Regions from separate parts of the Isoptericola sp. b515 genome, predicted to be linked through region 2. Evidence: predicted binding sites of a transcription regulator. Region 2 holds the regulator's gene; the other holds the start of a gene.
What was found. Region 2 encodes HspR, which represses chaperone genes until heat shock. Its sites were predicted from a motif close to AAGTTGAGTCNNNNNGACTCAACTT; they were not measured.

Region 1 (3,407 bases), on a different contig from region 2:
ACGGCCTCGGTGAGCTGCCCGCCCTCCTCGTAGCCGACGTACCCGGGGGGTGCGCCGACCAGCCGCGCCACCGAGTGCTTCTCGGAGTACTCGGACATGTCGATGCGCACCATGGCGCGCTCGTCGTCGAAGAGGAACTCGGCCAGGGACTTGGCGAGCTCGGTCTTGCCGACACCGGTCGGCCCGAGGAACAGGAAGGACCCCGTGGGCCGGTCGGGGTCCGCCACCCCGGCCCGCGAGCGCCGCACGGCGTCGGACACGGAGCGCACCGCCGCCTGCTGCCCGATGAGCCGCTCGCCGAGCACGTCCTCCATGTGCAGGAGCTTCTCGGTCTCCCCCTGGAGCATGCGGCCGGCGGGGATGCCGGTCCAGGCCGAGACGACCTCGGCGACCTCGTCCGCCCCGACCTTGTCGGCGATCATCGGCGTCTCGTGCGCCGCCTCCTCGGCCGCCTCCTCGGAGGCCTCGGCCTGCTCGGCCTCGACGAGCTCGCGCTCGACCTGCGGGATCTCCCCGTAGAGCAGGCGCGCGGCGGACTCGAGGTCGCCCTGGCGCTGCAGGCGGTCGGCCTCGGTGCGCAGCTCGTCGATGCGGGCGCGCAGGTCGCCCACCCGGTTGTGGCCGGCCTTCTCGGCCTCCCAGCGCGCGGTGAGGGCGGCGAGCTCCTCGCGGCGATCGGCCAGGTCGGCGCGCAGCTTCTCCAGCCGGTCCCGGGAGGCCGTGTCGTCGGAGTCCTTGAGGACGACCTCCTCCATCTCCAGCCGGGTGACGGCGCGCTGCAGCTCGTCGATCTCCACCGGGGAGGAGTCCATCTCCATGCGCAGCCGGGAGGCGGCCTCGTCGACCAGGTCGATCGCCTTGTCCGGGAGCTGGCGCCCGGAGATGTACCGGTCGGACAGCGCCGCGGCGGCGACCAGCGCGGAGTCGGCGATGGTGACCTTGTGGTGGGCCTCGTAGCGCTCCTTGAGGCCGCGCAGGATCGCCACCGTGTCCTCCACGGAGGGCTCGCCGACGAACACCTGCTGGAACCGCCGCTCCAGGGCGGGGTCCTTCTCGATGTTCTCGCGGTACTCGTCGAGCGTGGTGGCGCCGACCATGCGCAGCTCGCCGCGGGCGAGCATCGGCTTGAGCATGTTGCCGGCGTCCATGGCGCCCTCGCCGCCGGCGCCCGCGCCGACCACGGTGTGCAGCTCGTCGATGAAGGTGATGACCTCGCCGTCGGAGGCGGTGATCTCCTCCAGGACGGCCTTGAGCCGCTCCTCGAACTCGCCGCGGTACTTGGCCCCGGCGACCATGCCGGCCAGGTCGAGGGCGACGAGCCGCTTGCCCTGCAGGGAGGTGGGCACGTCCCCGGCGACCACGCGCTGGGCCAGCCCCTCGACGACGGCCGTCTTGCCGACACCGGGCTCGCCGATGAGCACGGGGTTGTTCTTGGTGCGGCGGGACAGCACCTGCACGACCCGGCGGATCTCGGCGTCCCGGCCGATGACCGGGTCGAGCCGGCCGTCCCGGGCCTGCTGGGTCAGGTCGGTGCCGTACTGCTCCAGGGCCTTGTAGGTGCCCTCGGGGTTGGGGCTGGTGACCTTCCCGGAGCCGCGGACGGCGGGCAGGGCCGCACGCAGCGCGTCCGCGGTGGCGCCGGCGTCGGTGAGGGCCTGGGCGGCGGCCGACCGGCCGGCGGCGACCGCGATGAGCAGGTGCTCGGTGGAGACGTACTCGTCGCCGAGCGCCTCGGCCTCCTGGGCCGCGGTGCTCAGCACGGTCTGCATGGCGCGGGACGGCGAGGGCTGGGCCACGCCCTCACCGCTGGCGGTGGGCAGGGCGACGAGGGCCGCACGGGTCTTCTGCCCGATCTGCTGGGGGTTGGCACCGACCGCCTCGAGCAGACCGACCGCCACCCCGCCGGTCTGCTGGAGCAGCGCCGACAGGAGGTGGGCCGGCTCGAGCTGCGGGTTGCCGGCCGCCGATGCCGACTGCACGGCGTCGCCGATCGCCTGCTGCGACATCGTCGTGAACTTGGTGTCCATGGATCCTCCGGGTCCGGGGTCGTGATGACTGCTGAGGTCAACCTCCGCAGAGTTGAGTCTATTCCGCTCAACTTTGCGTCGCCACGCGAGGGTCGGCGCTGATGGGACGTCGCCCGGCACCGCGGGTGAATCCTGCCGGGCGACCCGGGGCCGGGGTGCCGGTCCCCGCCCGGTCGGCGATGCTGGAACGGTGAGGACCATCACGCCCGTCCACGCGCCCGCCACGGACCGCCCCCGTCGCCGGCACCCGCTGCGGCGCGCCTCCGTCGCGGCGCTCGCGACCGTCGGCCTGCTCGCCCTGGGCGGCTGCATGAAGGTCGACTGGGACATGACCCTGCACGAGGACGACACCGCGTCCGGCACCGTGATCATGGGTTTCTCCGACGAGCTCGCCGAGTCGATGGGCATGGACCCCCAGGAGCTGTGGGACATGTCCAACGAGGGGGGCGACTCGTTCACCGAGGGCATGCCCGAGGGGTCCACCGAGCAGCCGTACTCGGACGGCGAGTACACCGGCGTGGAGGTCACGTTCACCGACCAGCCGATCTCCGAGATGGCCGGCGGCGCGGAGGACGAGCTCTCCGTCACCCGCGAGGGCGACGAGTTCGTCGTGGACGGCGTCTTCGACCTCAGCGAGGACGCCGCGGACATGGGGGACACCGGCGACCTGCCCGAAGGCCTCCTCGACAGCTTCGACATGCGCATCGCCGTGACCTTCCCCGGCGAGGTCACCGAGACCACGGGCGAGGTCGAGGGGACCACCGTCGTGTGGACCCCTACGTTCGGCCAGGTCACCGAGGTCTACGCCCGCGGCTCCGCGGTGGGCGACGGCGCGGCAGCCCCGGAGGAGGGTGCCACCGACGAGCCCACCGAGGACGCCGACGAGGGCACCACCGGCACCGGTGACGACGTCGCCGACGCGGCCCAGCAGGACGACGCGGGCTTCCCCTGGTGGATCGTCGGCCTGGTGCTCGGCCTGGCGGTCCTGGGTGTGGTGGTCGCCCTCGTCGTGCGCAACAACCGTCGGCCGGGTCCACCCGCCGCGGGGGCACCCGGGAGCGGCCCGGCGCCCTACGCCGCCGGCGGCGTCCCGCCCGGGTACGGTCAGCCGCAGCAGCCGGCACCGCCCGTCGTGCCACCGCAGCAGACCGCACCGCAGCCCTACCCCCCGCCGTACCAGGGACCTGCGCAGCAGCCGCCGGCAGGTCCGCAGCAGCCCCCGGCGGGCCCCCAGCAGCCTCCGCAGGACCCGGACGGCACCCCGCCCGCCGCTCCGCGCTGACCCTCCGTGGCCGCTAGCCTCGGGCCATGACGCAGCTCGAGGACGGCACGGCCCCCACGCCCGGCACCGACTGGCACCCGGACCTGCTGGGTGACGGG
Region 2 (3,407 bases):
GTCATAGTGGGGGGCCATGAGAGTCACATCAGCATGAGCCTGCCGCCCGGCGACACCGTCGCCGTCGCCACGCGCGAACGCTGGCGCACCACGAGCCTGACGGAGGTCTGGCTGCGCCCGGGCGACTGGTACCACCCGGCCGTGGACGCGGTCGTCGAGGCCATCATCGAGGGCCGCTCGCCCGAGGCTCCCGCGCACCGGCTGGGCAACGCCCGCAGCGCCGCCGGCATCTCCCTGGACGAGACGCTGGAGGACGTCGCCTGCCTGTTCCGGACGGTGGGCTCCCCGGTCGACGTCGACGCGGTCCGCGGATCGGCCCTGGGCTGGGCGCTGGGACGGGAGCGCCGGCCCGCCCTGAGCGGTGTCCGTGATCCCGCGACCGGCCTGCCGACGGGGGACTACCTGGGCGAGCGGCTGCGCGAGACCTACGGACGGGCGGAACGTGACGGCGTCGAGGCGTCCGAGTCCCACTGCCTGGTCGTGGTGGACGTGGCCGTCGAGGCGCTGGACCCCTGGCAACGCATGGCACGCGCCGCGTCGGTGGGGCGGACCCTGGACCAGGTGTTCGGCGGCGGGCACCCGATGGCGTCCCTCAGTGACGGCGTCTTCGCCGTCCTGTGCGAGCGGTCGGCGGACATCCCGCGCCTGTCCCAGGGCGTGCGTCGCATCATCGAGCGGAACGCCCAGATCCTCGGGGTCTCCGAGACGATGCGTCGGCCGGTCCGGGTGTGGATGGAGCGGCTGCCCCGTGACCACGAGGCGGCGCTCGACCTGCTCGAGCACCTGCGGCGCTGACGGCCCGCACCGCGACACCAGGGCCCCGGACGGATCTCCCGTCCGGGGCCCTGGTCGTGCTGCGCGGCGTGCTCAGGCCTCGGTGAAGGTGAGGCAGTCGGCGTGGTGGTCGTCCTGCGGACCGGACCCGACGCGGATCGCCGAGGCGCCGCACTCGAGGTCCTTGTTGTGGACGCAGTCGATGCGCTGGCAGGCGCCGACGTGCGCGACGACCTTGTCGAGCCCGCCCTTGGTGCCGAGCGGGATGAACGTGGCGCAGGCGGCGTCACCGGGGACCCCGGCGATCGTGACGGCACCCGCGTGGCAGTCGTGGTCGTGGTTGTAGCTGCAGCCCTCCACCGAACACTCGGTGACCTCGGGCATCTCCATCAGCGTGGTCATGGCCGCTCCTCGGGTCGCTGGATCATCGCCGAACCATTTCGATGATAGGCACGTCTCGGCATTCCTGCCGAGAAACCAAAGGCGACCTCGAAAGATCAGGGGAGGCTTACCGAGCGATTCGTGAATTGCGAAAGGACGGCATTTCCAAATTCCGCGGTCGGCGCCGTCGCCTCACCCGCGGTCGCGCGAGGGACGCCACAGGACCAGCGCACCGCCCCGCTCCCGCCGCGGGTCGATGTCGAGCCGCAGCTCCGAGCGTCGCACGCGGCGGCCCAGCGGCACCGCGACGACGTCACCACCCGTGCCGGCGGCGAAGACGCGACCCTCCGCCTCGTCCCGCGCGGCGATGAGCCCCGCCAGCTCGGAGAGCCGTCGCTCGAGCTGGCCGACCTGGTGCTCGAGGTCGAGGATGCGCTTGATCCCGGCGAGGTTGATGCCCTCCTCCTGGGCGAGGCGCTGCACCTCGAGCAACCGGGCGACGTCGCGCCGGGAGTAGCGGCGCCCGCGCCCGCGGGCGCGCCGGGGCACGACCAGACCGAGCCGGTCGTACTGGCGCAGCGTCTGCGGGTGCATGCCGGACAGCTGCGCGGCCTGCGAGACCGTCAGCACCGGTGCGTCGTCGGTGACCATCTCGACCTCCCTCGCGCCCTGAGGTTACCGGTGCGTGCCTACTGGGCGGCCTGGGCGCCGAGCTCCGCGCGCACGTCGCCGGTGTCCACCTGTGCCGCGAACTCCTCCAGCGCCTGCTTCGCCGACCTGCTGAGCTTCTGCGGCACGACGACCTGGATCGTCACCAGCAGGTCGCCGGTGCGCTTCGCCGTCGCCACGCCACGACCCTTGACCCGCAGCACGCGGCCCGACGGCGTGCCCGCGGCGACCTTGAGACGCACCGTCTCGCCCGACAGCGTGGGCACCTCGACGGTCGTGCCGAGCGCCGCCTCGGCGAAGGTCACCGGCAGCGTCATGCGCAGGTTCGCGCCGTCCATCGCGTACACGGGGTGGGACTCGACGTGCACCTTGATGAGCAGGTCCCCGTCCGGGCCACCGTTCATGCCGGGCCGGCCCTTGCCGCGCAGCCGGATCTTCTGGCCGTCGTGGACCCCGGCGGGGATCCGCGCGGTCATCTTCCGGCCGTCGACGGTCAGCTCGACCGTCGTGCCCTCGACCGCCGCGCGGAAGGGCAGCGTGGCCCGCGTCTCGACGTCGGCGCCCTTCTGGCGCTGGGGCCCGCCGAACCCGGCCGGGCGTCCGCCCGCGCCCCCGCCGAACATCGATCCGAGGATGTCCTCGAAGCCGCCGCCGGTCTGCTGGTACTGGACCCGGGGGCCTCCGGGGCCGCCCGCCCGGCCGGCACCGCCGCCGAACATGGAGCTGAAGATGTCCTCGAACCCGGCCTGGCCGCCACCCGCACCGGGCGCTCCGGCGAACCGGGCGCCGCCGCCGGCCATGGAGCGCAGCGCGTCGTACTGCTTCCGCTGCTCGGGGTCGGAGAGCACCGCGTAGGCCTCGCCGATCTCCTTGAACCGCGCCTCGGCGGCGGCGTCACCCGGGTTCTGGTCCGGGTGGTACTGGCGCGCCAGCTTGCGGTACGCCTTCTTCAGGGCCGCCTCGTCGGCGTCCTTGGGAACGCCGAGCGCGGCGTAGAAGTCCTTCTCGATCCAGTCCTGGCCGGTCACGACGTTCCTTTCTGCTGCACGTGCACGAACTGCCGAACGAAGCCGGCGTCGTGCGGCTACTCCGGTCCGACGACGCCCACGCGGGCGGCGCGGACCACCTTGTCACCGATGCGGTAACCGGGCTCGACCACCAGGTTCACCGTGGTGGCGGTCGCCTCGGCGTCCGTGTTGTGCATGAGCGCCTCGTGCACGGTCGGGTCGAACTCCTCGCCCACGGCACCGAACCGCTCGATGCCGAACTTGCCGAGCGAGGCGTCGAGCTTCTCCGCGATCGCCGCCATCGGGCCGGACAGCTCGCCGTGCGACTTGGCCCGCTCGATGTCGTCGAGCACGGGCAGCAGCGCCGCGAGCACGTCCTGCGTGCCCTGGGTCCGCGCGGCCTCCTGGTCACGCAGCGCCCGGTTGCGGTAGTTGGTGAAGCTCGCGCGCTCCCGCTGGAGCGCGTCGAGGTTCTCGGCCGCCTGGGCCTTGGCCTGCAGCAGCTCGGAGTCCTCGGCGGCCTCGCCGACCGGCTCGAAGTCGAGCGCCTCCAGGGGGTCGCCCTCGCCGGACGAC

Region 1: clpB (ATP-dependent chaperone ClpB) is a predicted target of HspR. The motif match lies at 2,077-2,101, and genes of this name have one in related genera.

Annotation. Positions count from the first base shown of each region.
Region 1 is NZ_JAUQYR010000001.1:587,020-590,426, forward strand. It holds gene clpB (ATP-dependent chaperone ClpB) at 1-2,027, opposite strand, end outside; gene Q6350_RS02765 (hypothetical protein) at 2,218-3,309, shown strand; gene Q6350_RS02770 (alpha/beta hydrolase) at 3,336-3,407, shown strand, end outside.
Region 2 is NZ_JAUQYR010000005.1:224,172-227,578, forward strand. It holds gene Q6350_RS14900 (hypothetical protein) at 34-795, shown strand; gene Q6350_RS14905 (DUF1540 domain-containing protein) at 868-1,176, opposite strand; gene Q6350_RS14910 (heat shock protein transcriptional repressor HspR) at 1,348-1,806, opposite strand; gene Q6350_RS14915 (DnaJ C-terminal domain-containing protein) at 1,845-2,852, opposite strand; gene grpE (nucleotide exchange factor GrpE) at 2,909-3,407, opposite strand, start outside.